DNA from 2 places in the Sphaerotilus montanus genome. Region 2 is predicted to be linked to the other one. Evidence: riboswitches for the same ligand, from Rfam matches in the RefSeq annotation. Region 2 holds a riboswitch; the other holds the start of a gene.
What was found. A riboswitch is a leader RNA that binds a small molecule or an ion and turns the genes downstream of it on or off. The one in region 2 is predicted to bind glycine.
Positions count from the first base shown of each region.

Region 1: it holds a riboswitch for glycine, as region 2 does, so the genes downstream of both, BDD16_RS19645 (D-amino acid dehydrogenase) here and gcvT (glycine cleavage system aminomethyltransferase GcvT) in region 2, are expected to answer to the same signal.

Region 1 is NZ_JACCFH010000001.1:4,311,174-4,318,933, forward strand. It holds gene BDD16_RS19630 (LysR family transcriptional regulator) at 1-545, opposite strand, end outside; gene BDD16_RS19635 (Bug family tripartite tricarboxylate transporter substrate binding protein) at 675-1,679, shown strand; gene BDD16_RS19640 (M20 aminoacylase family protein) at 1,705-2,907, shown strand; glycine riboswitch at 3,004-3,093, shown strand; glycine riboswitch at 3,100-3,197, shown strand; gene BDD16_RS19645 (D-amino acid dehydrogenase) at 3,234-4,490, shown strand; gene BDD16_RS19650 (DUF924 family protein) at 4,543-5,124, opposite strand; gene BDD16_RS19655 (DUF1993 domain-containing protein) at 5,229-5,753, shown strand; gene BDD16_RS19660 (cytochrome b/b6 domain-containing protein) at 5,738-6,406, opposite strand; gene BDD16_RS19665 (diheme cytochrome c) at 6,403-6,873, opposite strand; gene BDD16_RS19670 (DUF1924 domain-containing protein) at 6,923-7,366, opposite strand; gene BDD16_RS19675 (PepSY domain-containing protein) at 7,490-7,760, shown strand, end outside.
Region 2 is NZ_JACCFH010000001.1:3,542,543-3,550,302, forward strand. It holds gene BDD16_RS16160 (anti-sigma factor family protein) at 1-738, shown strand, start outside; gene gcvP (aminomethyl-transferring glycine dehydrogenase) at 754-3,666, opposite strand; gene gcvH (glycine cleavage system protein GcvH) at 3,756-4,127, opposite strand; gene gcvT (glycine cleavage system aminomethyltransferase GcvT) at 4,190-5,323, opposite strand; glycine riboswitch at 5,383-5,522, opposite strand; glycine riboswitch at 5,535-5,640, opposite strand; gene BDD16_RS23075 (nuclear transport factor 2 family protein) at 5,663-6,049, opposite strand; partial or broken gene BDD16_RS16180 (NADPH-dependent 2,4-dienoyl-CoA reductase) at 6,161-7,760, opposite strand, start outside.

The sequences.
Region 1 (7,760 bases), 770 kb from region 2:
GCCGCCTGCGCGGCCAGCGGGTGGCCCGGCCGGCAGAGAAACGCGCCGCGCATCTCCGAGACCGTGTCCACGCACAGGTCGGGCGCCGGGACGAGCGAGCGCACATCCAGCACCAGCGCATCCAGCGTCCGTTCGCGCAGCGCCTGCACCAGCAGCGCCGTCGTCGCGCGCGAGATCTCCAGATGCAGGCCGGGCCGCTGCGTGGCCACCGCCATCAGCAGCGGTGTCATCAGCATCGCCCCCGGCCCCGAGCCCATGCCGATGCGCAGCACGCCCGCTTCGCCTGCGCCGATGCGCCGGCCGCTGTCGAGCAACTCGTCCGCATCCAGCACCACCTGGCGCGCCCGCGCCAGCACTTCCCGTCCGAAGGGTGTCAGCTCGCTGTGCCGACCGATGCGGTCGAACAGCGGCTGGCCCAGATCGTCTTCCAGCGCCCGGATGCTGCGGCTGAGCGCTGGCTGTGTCAGGAACAGCGCTTCGGCGGAGCGGCTGAAGGAGCCGCTTTCCGCCAATGCAATCAGGTGCTTGAGTTGAACCAGCGTCATGCTGCGTGCCTCGGCGTTCAAACCATGAGTCAAATGCATCATAAATCTTAAAACAATGCATTGGACGCCTAGTTCTTCGGGTTCTACGATGAAGCATCACCCCACGAACCGCCCTCCGGAGCACAGTCCATGCACCCCAAGCGCTTTTCCCTCCGCGCCCTTGTCCTGCTCGCCGGCCTGACTCTGGTCAGTGCCTCCGCCGTGGCGCAGACCTTCCCGAGCAAACAGGTCAACCTGATGGTGCCGTACCCGGCGGGCGGACTCTCGGACGTGATCGCGCGCATCGTCGAGAAGCCGCTGACCCGGGCGCTCGGCCAGCAGGTCATCGTCGAGAACCTCGGCGGTGTCAGCGGGGCGCTGGCCGCGCAGAAGGTGCTGGCAGCGCCTGCGGACGGACACCTCGTATTCCAGGGCTCCCCCAACGAGCTGATCCTCGCACCGCTGGCCAACGCGGCGGTGAAGTTCAAGTCGGAAGACTTTCGCCTCGTGCAGATGATCGGCGTTTCTCCGATCACGATCCACGCCCGCAAGGGACTGCCAGCGAACAACGTCGACGAGCTGGTCGCACTGGCCAGGAAATCAGCCGCAGCGGGCAAGCCACTCACCTACGGCAGTGTCGGCTACGGCTCGTTCTACCACGTGCTCGGCGCGCATTTCGCGCAGACCATCGGGGCGGAGATGGTGCACGTCCCGTACAAGGGGGCCGCGCCGCTGCTGCAGGACATGGGCGGCGATCTGGTGGACATCTCCGTGCTGGTCACCGGACTGCAGTCGGCCGGTCTGGCCGACCAGGGGCGGCTGAAGATCCTCGGCACGCTGGCGCCCGCGGGCAAGGTCGAAGTGCCGTTCCTCAAGGCCTACCCGAGCATCAACGACAGCAAGAGCGTCAAGGGCTTCGCCTACAACATCTGGACCGGCTATCTGGTCAGGAAGGACACGCCGGAGCCGGTGGTGCAGGCGCTGAACAAGGCACTGACGACGGTACTGGGCGATCCGGTGGTGCGGGCCGAGCTGGAAAAGCAGGGGCTGATGGTCGCCACGCCGCTGTCGGTGGCCGACGCAGCGCGTGAATACGAGACGCTGACCACCAGCTTCCGCGCCATCGCCAAGGCCATCAAGCTCGAAGCGCAGTGACGCGCGGCCGAGAACGAGCCACGCCATGACCTACCTGCTCGACGCACTGCGCACCCGGATCGGCGAATTTGTCCACCTGCGCCGCGACCTCCACCAGCACCCCGAACTCGCCTTCGAGGAGCACCGCACCGCCGCACTCGTCGCCGACAAGCTCGAAGGCTGGGGTTACACGGTCGAACGCGGTGTCGGCGGCACGGGCGTGGTCGGTCGTCTGGTGCGCGGCACGGGATCGCGGCGGCTCGGGCTGCGCGCGGACATGGACGCGCTGCCGATCGACGAGACCTCCGGCGTCGCATGGGCCAGCACCCGGCCCGGCCTGATGCACGCCTGCGGCCACGACGGCCACACCGCGATGCTGCTGGCCGCGGCGCGCCACCTCGCCGAACACGGCAGCTTCGATGGCACGCTGCACCTGGTCTTCCAGCCCGCCGAAGAGGGCGGGGGCGGCGCCCTGCGGATGATGTCGGACGGACTGTTCGAGCGCTACCCGTGCGACGCTGTCTTCGCGATGCACAACATGCCCGGCATCGCGCAAGGCCACCTTGTCTTCCGTGACGGCGCCGCGATGGCGTCCTCCGACTACGCGACCATCACGATCGAGGGCGTCGGCGGCCACGGCGCGATGCCCCACCGCGCCGCCGACCCGATCGTCGCCGCGGCCAGCCTCGTGATGGCGCTGCAGACCATCGTCTCGCGCAATGTCGATCCGCTGCACGCGGCGGTGGTGACGGTCGGCGCGCTGCAGGCCGGTCAGGCGAACAACGTGATCCCGGCCAGCGCGCGGCTGGAGCTGAGCATGCGGGCGCTGGACCGCGAGGTGCGGGCGCTGCTGGAGCGGCGCATCCGGGCGCAGGTCGCGGCGCAGGCGGAGAGCTTCGGCTGCACGGCGCGCATCGACTGGCGTCCCGGCTACGCGGTGCTGGTCAACACGCCGGCCGAAACCGCGTTTGCCCGCGAGGTAGCACTCGACCTGCTCGGCCCCGACAAGGTCACGCTGAACGGCCCGCCGCTGACCGGCAGCGAGGATTTTGCGTTCATGCTGGAGCGCGTGCCAGGCAGCTACCTGCTGATCGGCAACGGGCTGGGGGAGCAGGGCGGCGGCGGCGACAGCCCGGCCGCGTCGGCCTGCATGGTCCACAACCCGGGCTACGACTTCAACGACGCGAACCTGCCGGTCGGCGCCGCCTACTGGGTGCGGCTGGCCGAGCGGTTCCTGGTGAAAGAATGACCCACCCACCCCCGTCATCCTCGCGAAAGCGAGGGCCCACCCGACCAGTGGGTTCCCGCTTTCGCGGGAATGACGGGAGCGGTTGATCGATAGAATCGATTCACAGCAGGAGAGCACCGGCCCCGAGCCGGTCACCGAAGGCGCAAACTCCCATGAACGCTCAGGTCCACGCACTGCAAGCACACACGCCGTCTGGAGAGACTCCACGCCCGCACCACGGGGGGTGAAGCACCGAAGGAGCAAGGCACCGGGACCGTCCCGGCGCTGAATCTCTCAGGTACCAAGGACAGGGGGAGCGGCATGACCAGCGCGCAAGCGTCTTTCTCATGCAAGTCATCGTCCTCGGTGCCGGCCTGCTCGGCACCACGTCCGCCCATTTCCTGCGCCAGCTCGGCCACGACGTCACCGTCATCGACCGGCAGGCCGCGCCCGCCGCCGAAACCAGCTTCGCCAACGGCGGCCAGATCTCCGTCAGCCACGCCGAGCCATGGGCCAACCCCTCCGCGCCGCTCAAGGTGCTGCAGTGGCTGGGCAAGGAAGACGCGCCGCTGCTGTTCCGCCTGCGCGCCGATCCGCAGCAGTGGCGCTGGGGCCTGCAGTTCCTGCGCGAATGCACGCCCGCCCGCACCCGCCACAACATCGCGCAGATCGTCCGCCTGGGCACCTACAGCCGCGACACGCTGCAGCAACTGCGGCGCGACCTCGGCCTGCAATACGACCAGCGCACCCAGGGCATCCTGCACTTCTACACCAGCCAGAAGGAGTTCGACGCCGCCGAAGCCCCCGCGGCGCAGATGCGCGATCTGGGCTGCGACCGGCGCGTGATCTCGGCGGACGAAGCCGTGCGGCTGGAGCCGGCGCTGCGCCACATCCGGCCGCAGCTGGCCGGGGCGACCTTCACCTCGGAAGACGAGTCGGGCGATGCGCGCCAGTTCACGCTCGCGCTGGCCGAGCGCTGCCGGCAGGACGGGGTGCGCTTCCTGATGGGGCACCACGTCATGGCGCTGCGCGAGGTGGGTGGCCGGATCGACCATGTCGAGGTGACCGATGCTGACGGGGCGTTCCAGCGGCTGCGCGCCGATGCGTTTGTCCTGGCCATGGGCAGCTTCAGCCCGCTGCTGGCACAGCCGCTGGGCATCCGGCTGCCGATCTACCCGGCCAAGGGCTACTCGGTGACGATGCCGGTGAAGGACGCGGCGATGGCGCACCAGGTCTCGCTGACCGACGACGAGTACAAGCTCGTCTTCTCGCGCCTGGGCGACCGCCTGCGCATCGCCGGCACGGCGGAGCTGAACGGCTACAGCCGCGACCTGAACCGCGTGCGCTGCGAGGCGATCGTGCGGCGCACGGAACAGCTTTTCCCCGGCGCGGGCGACACGGCGCAGGCGCAGTTCTGGACCGGCCTGCGCCCCGCGACACCGAGCAACGTGCCGATCATCGGCCAGTCCCGCGTCCCGAACCTGTTCCTCAACACCGGCCACGGCACGCTCGGCTGGACCCACGCCTGCGGCTCGGGCAAGAGCGTGGCGCGCATCGTCAGCGGACTGGCGCCGGAGCTGGAGTTCGCCTTCACGCGCCCCTGACCCCCACCCTCGTCATCCTCGCGAAAGCGAGGACCCACCCGCCACTCCCCCCTCAGAACCCCGAGCCAGGTTGCTTCAGGAACTCGGCTTCCTCGGCGGTATTCGTCCGGCCAAGCGCCGCATTCCGATGCGGAAACCGCCCGAACCGCGCCACGATCACCCGGTGCCGCTCGGCCCATTCCAGCAAGCCCGCCAGCGCCGGTTCGTCCCGGCCGAGCTGCGCGAACAGGCGGATCGACTCGTCCTGGTCGGCGAGCGCTTCTGCGTGCTCGAAGGGCAGGTAGACGAACTGGCGCTGCACCCCGGTCAGCGTCCTGTCCGCACCAGACGCGACCAGCGATTTCGCCAATGACAGCGCCCGCGGATCGCCCGCGAAGGCGCGCGGCGTGTCGCGGCCCGTGTTGCGGGTGAACTGGTCGAGGACGAGGATCAGCGCGAGCGTGCCGGTGGGGGTGGCGGTCCAGTCCTGCAGGCCGCAGGCAAGGGCTTCGTCGATCAGCGGGCCGAAGCGGCGGGCGATCTCGGCGTCGTGCTGGGGGTCCTTGCGGAACCACTCGGGGCGGGAGTGGATGTGGGCGGGGTCGGTGGCGGGGCCGAACCAGAAGTCGAGGATGGCGCTTGGGTTGGGTTGCATGGCGATCGATGGTACGACTGGTTTCACGATGGCAGGACTCTGCATCCACGAGAAAAAACTGCTAGCGTCGTGGACTGTCCCGAGTCACCACCAAGGAACCCCGCATGACCATCTCCATGTCCTCCGCCAGCCTCCCCGTCTTCACCACCATGCTGCGCAACCTGAGCCACTGCATGGACAAGGCCGAAGCGTCCGCCGCCGCCCGCAAGTTCGACGTGAACGTGCTGGTGCAGGCCCGCCTGGCGCCAGACATGCTGCCGTTCGCCTCGCAGGTGCGCATCGCCTGCGACGCCGCGAAGCTGGCCGCCGCGCGCCTCGGCGGCCTCGACGCCCCCAAGTTCGCCGACGACGAAACCACCTTCGCCCAACTGCAGGAGCGCATCGCCAGGACGCTGGCGTTCCTCGTCACCGTGCCGCCCACCGCCCTCGACGGCACCGAGGACAAGGACATCACCTTCCCCGTCGGCCGCGACGGCTCGACCCGCACGATGAAGGGCGAGGACTACCTGAAGCACTGGGCGCTGCCGAACGTGTTCTTCCACGTCACCACCGCCTACGCGCTGCTGCGCCACAACGGCGTGGACCTGGGCAAGGTGGATTACCTGGTGGGGGCTCAGGCTGCGGCCTGAACCAGCCAGAACCCGACCACCGCCGCGATCAGCAGCGCCGCCACGAACCCGTGGTTGCGCTGTGCCAGATCCGGGCCGGCGCCGGGAATCCGCCCGGTGAGCATCGGCCGCGCCGCATTGGTCCGGCGCAGCAGGCTCAGCAGCGCGATCAGGCCGATGTGCCCCAGCACCAGTGCCAGCATGCCGTTGGCGAACAGTTCGTGCGTTTCCTCCAGCACCTCGCCGACCAGATCGCCACCCCATTCGTTGTAGGTCGCGTAACCACTGAGCGTCAGTGGCACGACGGTCACCATCAGCGCCAGCACGGCCAGCGCCATGCCCAGGTTCTGCGCCTGCCGGCCGTTGAACTGCCCGGCGCGGGCGCTCGCCAGCCACGGCTTCAGCCCCGAGAGCTTGCGCAGCAGCAGCCCGAGCCGCGCTTGCCGCGGCCCGACCAGCCCCCACACGATGCGGAACGCCAGCAACCCGGCCAGCGTGTAGCCCAGCGTGACGTGCACCAGCCGCCAGTGCTCGGACTCGGCGGTCAGGTACGCGCCGGTGAAGCACAGCGCGAACAGCCAGTGGAAGACGCGGGTCGGCGCATCGGTGACACGGCGGGTCGGGGTGGTCGTGGTCGCGCCAGCAGAGGCAGCGTTCAGGGTGGAACTGGTCATTTCGGAATCCTCACGCGGTCTTCGTCGAAATCGCCCTTGTCGGCGCCAGCGTGGCAGGCCATGCAGTTGGACGCGCTCTTGATCGAGGCGCGTTTCCAGACGCTGGCGCCGACCTCGTCGTGCTGCCGGATGAACCAGGCGGAGCGGGTGATGCGGTCCTCGGGCGGCGGGGTGGCGCTGACGCGGCGGCCGGTGCCGGCGTTGTCGGTGAGCCAGCGGGTGATGAGCTTGACCGACGCGGCGTCGAGCGAGGCGTCCGTGCCGTAGTGCTTGTCCAGACCGCCCATCAAGCGCGTCCACGACGCCGCCGGCAGCATCCCGGGCGGGTAGGCCATGTGGCAGGCCGCGCATTCCTGCTGGTATTGCGGCAGGGTGGGCACGCGCAGGGCCCGGTGGTGGTCGTCGTCGGCGAATGCGGACGGTGCGAGCAGCGCGGTGGTCAGGAGCAGGGCGAGGGGTGGGCGCATGGGGTGGGTTCCCGCTTGCGCGGGAATGACGGTGAGGGGAACAGTGGGCTCAGCGCTTCTGGGCGATGAGGTAGGCGAGGACGTCGGCCTTTTCGGCGGCGCTGCACTCGCGGCTCACGACGTCCTTGCAGTTGCGGCGGAACCACTTGTCCACCTTGGCTTCGTCGGTGAAGGCCTTGGCGTTGAAGGCGGGGGCCATCGGGGCAATGGGCTTGCTGGTGCTGGCGTGCTTGCCTTCGGTGGTCGGCGGCGCGTTGTGGCAGGACGAGCAGGACCACTCGCCGCCGTGCTTGCTGGTGAAGAACACCCGCCCGCGTTCCGCACTGGCCGGCGCGCCAGCGGCCACGGTCCAGCGCTGGAGCTGGGCGTCGGGCGTCGTGTCACCCGCTTCGGCCGGCATCGCCAGCAGCAGCGAAGCGGCCACGGCCGCGAGGGCGGTGAGCGTGGTGCGGACCAGGTGGGGACGGGCGGAAGGGGTGCGGTAGGAGTGCATGGCTGCATTCTGGAAAACCGCGGCTGTACCTTGTCTGAATCGACCGTTTACCTGGGGTTCAGATTCGGATGTGGACAATCCGGGGTGCAAGTGCCGGACGGTCTGGCGCGGAAGGATCTCGGAATGTCGAAGCGGGCCCTGCAACAGCTGGGAATGGCGGCGGTGCTGATGGCGGCCTGCTGCAGTCCCGCCGTGTCCATCGCCCGCGAGCGGGACGACCATGAGCGCGCCCGGCAGGCGGTCGAGGCGGGCCAGATCCTGCCGCTCAAGGCGATCCTGGCGCGGGTGGAACGCGACATGCCGGGCGAGGTGCTCGAAGTCGAGCTGGAGCAGCAGGACAGCGGGGTCTGGATCTACGAACTCAAGGTGCTGCAACCCGGCGGTGTGCTGACCA
Region 2 (7,760 bases):
AACCAGGCGCTGCACCTGGGGTTCGACGACGTGCTCAACGAGCCGCTGCCGCTGCGACTGGTCCGCGCCGCGCAGGGGGGGGCGCCGACGTCGGTGTCGCCGCCGCAGTCGGGCAACGCTGGCCGCTGGCGTCTGTGGTCGCGGGCTGGCTCGGGCCGCGCCGCCACCGCCGCGCTGGTCTGCGGGCTGGTCGGACTCGCCGTGGGCGGTGGTCTGGGCTACCGGCTTGGCCAAGGTGGGCAGACGGCCGGCGTCACGGCCGCCGCCTCTGGCCGCTTCGTCCACGACGCCGCGCTGGCGCATGCCGTCTACACACCCGAGCAGCGCCATCCGGTCGAGGTCGATGCCCGGCAGGTGGACCACCTTGTCGCCTGGCTGTCCAAGCGGCTCGGCACGCCGCTGCACGCGCCGCAACTCGCGCCACTGGGCTACGAGCTGCTGGGCGGGCGCCTGCTCGCGGCAGGGGAAGGGCCGGTCGCGCAGTTCATGTACCAGAACGCGGCAGGCGCCCGGCTGACGCTCTACGTGCGCCGCGCCGCGCCGGCCGGGGTCATGCCCGCGGACACGCTGACCGCCTTCCAGGTGGCCCGGGAAGGCGATGTCGAGGTCTTCTACTGGGTCGAGGACGGCTTCGGCTACGCGCTGTCGGGCCGGGTCGCGCGGCCGCAGCTGCAGGCCGTGGCCGAAGCGGTGTACCACCAGCTCACGGCCCCGCCCGCTGCAGCCTCGGCGCCCTAGCGGGCGCGCGGTGCCTCATTCGCCGGCGTAGTCGCCCACCGGCAGGCACGAGCAGAACAGGTTCCGGTCCCCGTGGACGTTGTCCACGCGCCCGACCGGCGACCAGTACTTGCCGCGGCGCAGGCTCGCCACCGGGTAAGCGGCGGTTTCACGGGCGTAGGCGTGGGTCCAGTCGTTGGCGAGCAGGCTGGCCGCCGTGTGCGGGGCGTTTTTCAGCGGGTTGTCCTCGCGCGGCCAGGCGCCGGATTCGACCTGCGCGATCTCGCCGCGGATGGCGATCATCGCGTCGCAGAAACGGTCCAGCTCGGCCAGCGGCTCGCTCTCGGTCGGCTCCACCATCAGCGTGCCGGCGACGGGGAAGCTCAGCGTCGGGGCGTGGAAGCCATAGTCGATCAGCCGCTTGGCCACGTCCTCGGCGCTGACGCCGGACGAGTCCTTGAGCGGGCGCAGGTCGAGGATGCACTCGTGTGCCACGCCGCCGCCCTTCACGCCGTCGATGCCGCCGCTGAAGTGGATGTCGTAGTGGTCGGCCAGTCGGGCGGCGATGTAGTTGGCACTCAGGATCGCGATTTCGGTCGCCGACTTCAGGCCATCCGCGCCCATCATGCGGATGTACATCCACGAGATCGGCAGCACCGCTGCGTTGCCCAGCGGCGCGGCCGACACGGCGCCGACGCCCCCAGCGCGCTTTTCACCGGCCGTCGCATGGCCCGGCAGGAACGGCACGAGGTCTTCCACGACGCAGACCGGCCCGACGCCCGGCCCGCCACCGCCGTGCGGGATGCAGAAGGTCTTGTGCAGGTTCAGGTGCGACACATCGCCGCCGAACTCGCCCGGCGCGGCCAGCCCGACCAGCGCGTTCATGTTCGCGCCGTCCACGTAGACCCGCCCGCCATGCGCATGCACGATCTCGCACAGCGTGCGCACCTGCGGCTCGAACACGCCGTAGGTCGAGGGGTAGGTGATCATGATCGCGGCCAGATCGGCGGCGTGCTTGCCGCACTTGGCGCGCAGGTCGTCCAGATCGACGTTGCCACCCGCCTCGCACTTGACGACGACGACCTGCATCCCGGCCATCTGTGCCGAGGCCGGGTTGGTGCCGTGGGCACTTTCCGGGATCAGGCAGACCTTGCGGTGGGCGTCGCCGCGCGAAGCGTGCCAGCCCATGATGGCAAGCAGGCCGGCGTATTCACCTTGCGAGCCGGCGTTCGGCTGCAGGCTGATGCCGCTGTAGCCGGTGGCTTGGGCGAGCCAGCCGGTGAGCTGCGTGTTCAGTGCGGCGTAGCCGGCGAGCTGTTCGGCGGGCGCGAAGGGGTGGATGTGCGCGAACTCGGGCCAGGTGATCGGGATCATCTCCGAGGTCGCATTGAGCTTCATCGTGCAGGAACCCAGCGGGATCATGCTGCGATCCAGCGCCAGATCCTTGTCCGAGAGCATGCGGATGTAGCGCAGCATCTCGGTCTCGCTGTGGTGCGTGTTGAAGACCGGGTGCGTCAGGTAGTCGCTGGTGCGCTGCAGCGCGGCGGGGATCATCGGCGTCACCGTGTCGGCGTACTGCGCGATGGTCGGCGTGACGTTGCCTTGGGCGAAGACGGCCCACAGCGCCTCGACATCGGCGCGGGTGCTGGTCTCGTCCAGGCTGATGCCGAGCGTGTCGGCGCTCGCGGCACGCAGGTTGCGGCCCGACGCGACGGCAGCGGCCATCAGCGCGTCACGGCGCTCACCGGCTTCGACGTGCAGCGTGTCGAAGGCTGTGTCGTGCAGCAGGCGCCAGCCCATTGCCTTCAGCCCTTCGGCCAGGATCGCGGTCAGCACGGCCACGCGCTGCGCGATGCGCTTCAGGCCGGCCGGGCCGTGGTAGACCGCGTAGAGGCTCGCGACGACGGCGGGCAGCACCTGCGCGGTGCAGATGTTCGACGTGGCCTTCTCGCGGCGGATGTGCTGCTCGCGGGTCTGCAGCGCGAGGCGGTAGGCGGGCGCGCCGTGGCTGTCGACGCTGACGCCGACCAGCCGGCCGGGCAGCGAGCGCTTGAAGGCGTCTTGCGTGGCCAGATACGCGGCGTGCGGGCCGCCGGCGCCCATCGGCATGCCGAAGCGCTGGGTCGAACCGAACGCGATGTCCGCGCCGAGTTCACCCGGCGAGACCAGCAGCGTCAGCGCCAGCAGGTCCGCGCCGACGATGGCCATGGCGCCTGCGGCGTGCGCGGCGTCGATGATCGGCTTCAGGTCGCGCAGTTGGCCGTTGACGCCGGGGTATTGCAGCAGCACGCCGAACGCGGGTGCGGCGGCCAGCGAGGCGGCGATCTCGGTCGCGTGGACCTGGTCGACCGTGATGCCCAGCGGCTTGGCGCGGGTGCGGATGACTTCGAGCGACTGCGGCAGCACGTCGTGCGCGACGACGAAGCGCGTGGCCTTCGACTTGCCCACGCGGGCGGCCAGCGTCATCGCTTCGGCGGCGGCGGTGGCCTCGTCGAGCATCGAGGCGTTGGCGATCGCCATGCCGGTCAGATCGGTGACCATGGTCTGGAAGTTGACCAGCGCCTCCATGCGGCCCTGGCTGATCTCGGCTTGATACGGCGTGTAGGCGGTGTACCAGGCGGGGTTTTCGAGCACGTTGCGCAGGATGACGCCGGGCGTGAGCGTGCCGAAGTAGCCGCAGCCGAGGTGGCTGGTCAGCACGCGGTTCTGCGCCGCGAGCGCCTTGAGTTCGGCCAGCGCCTGCGCCTCGCTCAGCGGGGCGGGCAGCTCCATCGGCGTGGGGCGGGCGATCGCGCGCGGAATGATCGCGTCGATCAGCGCGCGGCGGCTGGCCGGGCCGATGGCCGCCAGCATGCGCGCCTCGTCGGCCGCGTCCGGGCCGATGTGGCGGGCGGTGAATTCGCTGGCGTTTTCCAGATCGGCGAGGCGGGGCAGGGCGGTGTGTGGCATGGCGGCGGGGCTTCGGGGCGGCGGTTCAGGCAAAGGCGCGGCCTCGACCAGGCGGGATGCGCGGTCGGACGGCGTGGTTGGCGGGTGGATCAGCCCTGGGTGAGGGCGTCGTAAGCGGTGGTGTCCATCAGCGCGTCGAGCTGCGAGGCGTCCGACAGCTTCATCTTGAAGAACCAGCCGGCGCCCAGCGGGTCGGTGTTGGCCAGCGAGGGATCGTCGCGCAGGGCTTCGTTGACTTCGGTGACTTCGCCCGACAGCGGGGCGTAGACGTCGGCGGCGGCCTTGACCGACTCGACCACGCCGGCGACGTCGCCTTGCGCGAAGGTGGTGCCGACGGCCGGCAGGTCGACGAACACCACGTCACCGAGGGCGTCCTGGGCATGGACCGTGATGCCGACCACGGCAGCAGCGGTGTCGTCGGCGTTGATCCATTCGTGGTCGGCGGTGAACTTGAGGGACATGGTCGGGCTCCTGGGGAAAGGCAATCAAAATCAAAAGCGGGGGACGGTGAAGCGCCAGCGCCTCAGCCGCGGAAGTATCGGTGAGGCGCGAACGGCATGGCCGTGACCCGCATCGGCACGCGCTTGCCGCGCACCTCGGCGAACAGCTCGCTGCCGATGCCGGCGTGGTTGGCGGCGACGTAGCCCATCGCGATCGGCTGGCCGACCGTGGGGCCGACGGTGCCGCTGGTGACGCGGCCGACCGGGTGGCCGTGGCCGTCGACCAGCGGCGCGCCTTCGCGGACGGGTGTGCGCTCCAGCCCGGTCAGCCCGATGCGCCTGGTGGCCACACCTTGGGTGAGCTGCGCGCCGAGGGCGTCCTGGCCCGGGTAGCCGCCTGCGCGCGCACCGCCGGGGCGGCGCACCTTCTGGATCGCCCAGGTCAGGCCGGCTTCCACCGGGGTGGTCGCGGTGTCGATGTCATGGCCGTAGAGGCACAGCCCGGCTTCCAGGCGCAGCGTGTCGCGCGCGCCCAGACCGGCGGCTTCCACTTCGGGCTGGGCCAGCAGCGTGCGGGCCAGCGCGATGGCGTGGGTCGCGGGCACGGAGATCTCGAAGCCGTCCTCGCCGGTGTAGCCCGAGCGGGTGACGAAGCAGTCGGTGCCGGCGAGCGCGAAGTGGCCGCCGCTCATGAAGGTCAGCGCCGCGACGCCGCCATTGATCCGCGCCAGCGCATCGACCGCCTTCGGTCCCTGCAGCGCCAGCAGCGCGTGGTCCGGCATCGGCACGATCTGGCAGCGGTGGCCGATCTCGGTGACGAGGTGGCGCGTGTCGGCGTCCTTGCAACCGGCGTTGACGACGAGTAAGAGGTCGTCCGCGCGGCGGGTGATCATCAGGTCGTCGAGCAGGCCGCCCGCGGCGTTGGTGAAGAAGGCGTAGCGCTGCTTGCCGACCGGCAGGTCCAGCACGTCCTGCGGCACCAGCGACTCCAGCGCGGCGGCGGCGTCCGGGCCGACCAGGCGCAACTGGCCCATGTGCGAGACGTCGAACAGCGCGGCCGATGCGCGGCACTGGCGGTGCTCGGTGATGATGCCGGCGGGGTACTGGACCGGCATTGCATAGCCGGCGAAGGGCACCATGCGGGCGCCCAGTTCCAGATGGAGTTCGTGCAGCGGCGTCTGCAGCAGCGGCGAGGAGGAGGTGGCGTCGGCGGACATGGACAGGCTCTAGAAGGGCAACTGATCTTGAAAGGATCGGTCCACCGATGGTCGGTGGTGGTGCCCTCGCTGTCCGCTTTACCTGAGAGATTGACGCGGCCCCGGTGTGGCCGGTGCCGCGCTTGCCCCTTCGGTGGACCGCGATCGCCGCCGACCTGTGGGTCGACGCAGCGCGCGGTCTCTCTCCAGTGAGGTGACGCCGCCCTGCGGGCGACGTTTGCCAGTCCTTTTGCCTGAGCGTTCGAAACCCCGTTTCAAGGGGGCCTCTGCGCCTTCGGCGGCCGGCTCGGGGCGCGGCTCTCTCCTGGCGGCGTGCAGTTTAACCGCAGATTCGCCGTTTCAGGCGGCCGGTTTCGCGGCTTTGTAAGCGGCCAGGTACGGCGCCAGCCGCTGTCCCATCTCGTCGCCGAGCGCCTGCAGCCCGCTCATCGGGCGCACCATCACCTCGAACTCGGTGATCTTGCCCTCCGCATCGAACTGGATCACGTCCACGCCCTTGAGCGACTTGCCGTTGACGCTGGCGCTGAACTCCAGCGTCACGCTCAGGCCGTCGGCGCTGGCCATCTCGCGGTGGTAGGTGAAGTCCTCGAACACCTTGGCCACGGTGGACAGGATCAGTTGCACCACCTGCGCGCCGGGGTAGGGCGTGTGGGCCATCGGCGAGCGGAAGACCACCTTGCGGTGCAGGATCGCGCCGAGTTCGCTCAGGTCGCCCTGCGCAACCATGCGGTGCCAGTGCGCGAGGCTTTTGGCGACGGCGGCCGGCAGGCGCTCGGACAGCGTGGCGACGGGTGCGGCCTGCGCGCTCGCCTCGGCCGCCGCGGGGTCGAAGCCCAGCGCCAGCTCGGTGCCCTGCTTGATCGCGCGCTTGGCGTCCAGCTCGGCGGCCACGTCCGCGCCGCCGATCAGGTGGACGCTGCAGCCCGCCGCCTGCAGCGCGGCCTGCAGTTCGCGCTGCGGATCCTGCCCCGCGCACAGCACGACCGTGTCCACCGGCAGCGTCATCTCGCGCTCGCCGACCGTGATGTGCAGCCCGTCGTCGTCGATGCGCCGGTAGGTCACGCCGGGCACCATCTCGACCTGCCGGTTCTTCAGCGAGGTGCGGTGGATCCAGCCCGTGGTCTTGCCCAGGCCGTCGCCCACCTTGCTCGCCTTGCGCTGCAGCAGCATCACCTGGCGCGGGTTCGGTTCGATGTGCGCCGGGGTCAGGCCGCCGCGGTGGGCGTAGGCCGTGTCCACGCCCCATTCGGCGAAGAACTTGGCCTTGTCGAGGCTCGGGCTGGTGCCTTCATGCAGCAGGTATTCCGCCACGTCGAAGCCGATGCCGCCCGCGCCGATCAGCGCCACGTTCCGCCCCACGGCGCACTTGTCGCGCAGCACGTCGAGGTAGCCGACCACTTTCGGGTGGTCGATGCCGGGGATGTCGGGCGTGCGCGGCGTGACGCCGGTGGCGAGCACGACATGCTGGAAGCCGGCGTCCACCAGTTCCTGCGCCGCAACCCGGTGGTTCAGCTTCAGCGTCACGCCGGTCAGCGCAATCTGTTTGCCGAAGTAGCGCAAGGTTTCGTAGAACTCTTCCTTGCCCGGCACCTGCTTGGCGATGTTGAACTGCCCGCCGATCTCGCTGCCCGCGTCGAACAGCGTCACGTCGAAGCCGCGCCGCGCCGCCGTCGTCGCAAACGCCAGCCCCGCCGGCCCAGCACCGACCACGGCGACACGGGCCTTCGTCGTGGCGGGGCGCTCGATCAGGATCGTCTCGTGGCAGGCGCGCGGGTTCACCAGGCATGAGGTGATCTTGCCGCCGAAGGTGTGGTCGAGGCAGGCTTGGTTGCAGCCGATGCAGGTGTTGATCTCGTCGGCCCGGCCCTCGGCGGCCTTGCGCACGAAATCGGCGTCGGCGAGGAAGGGCCGCGCCATCGAGACCATGTCGGCCATGCCGTCGGCCAGGATCTGCTCGGCGACTTCGGGTGTGTTGATGCGGTTGGTGGTGATCAGCGGGATGCCGACCTTGCCCTTGAGCCCTTGGGTCACCCAGGCGAAGGCGGCGCGTGGCACCTTGGTGGCGATGGTCGGGATGCGGGCCTCGTGCCAGCCGATGCCGGTGTTGAGGATCGTGACGCCCGCGGCTTCCAGCGCCTGTGCGAGCTGAATGACTTCCTCCTGCGTCGAGCCGCCTTCGACCAGATCCAGCATCGACAGCCGGAAGATGAGGATGAACTCGGCGCCGACCCGCGCCCGCGTGCGGCGAACGATCTCCAGCGCAAAACGGATGCGGTTTTCATACGCGCCGCCCCATTCGTCGTCGCGCTGGTTGGTCTGCGCGGCGATGAACTCGTTGATCAGGTAGCCCTCGGAGCCCATGATCTCTACCCCGTCGTAGCCGGCGCTTTGCGCGAGGGCGGCGGCGCGGGCGTAGTCCTCGATGGTCTGCTCGATC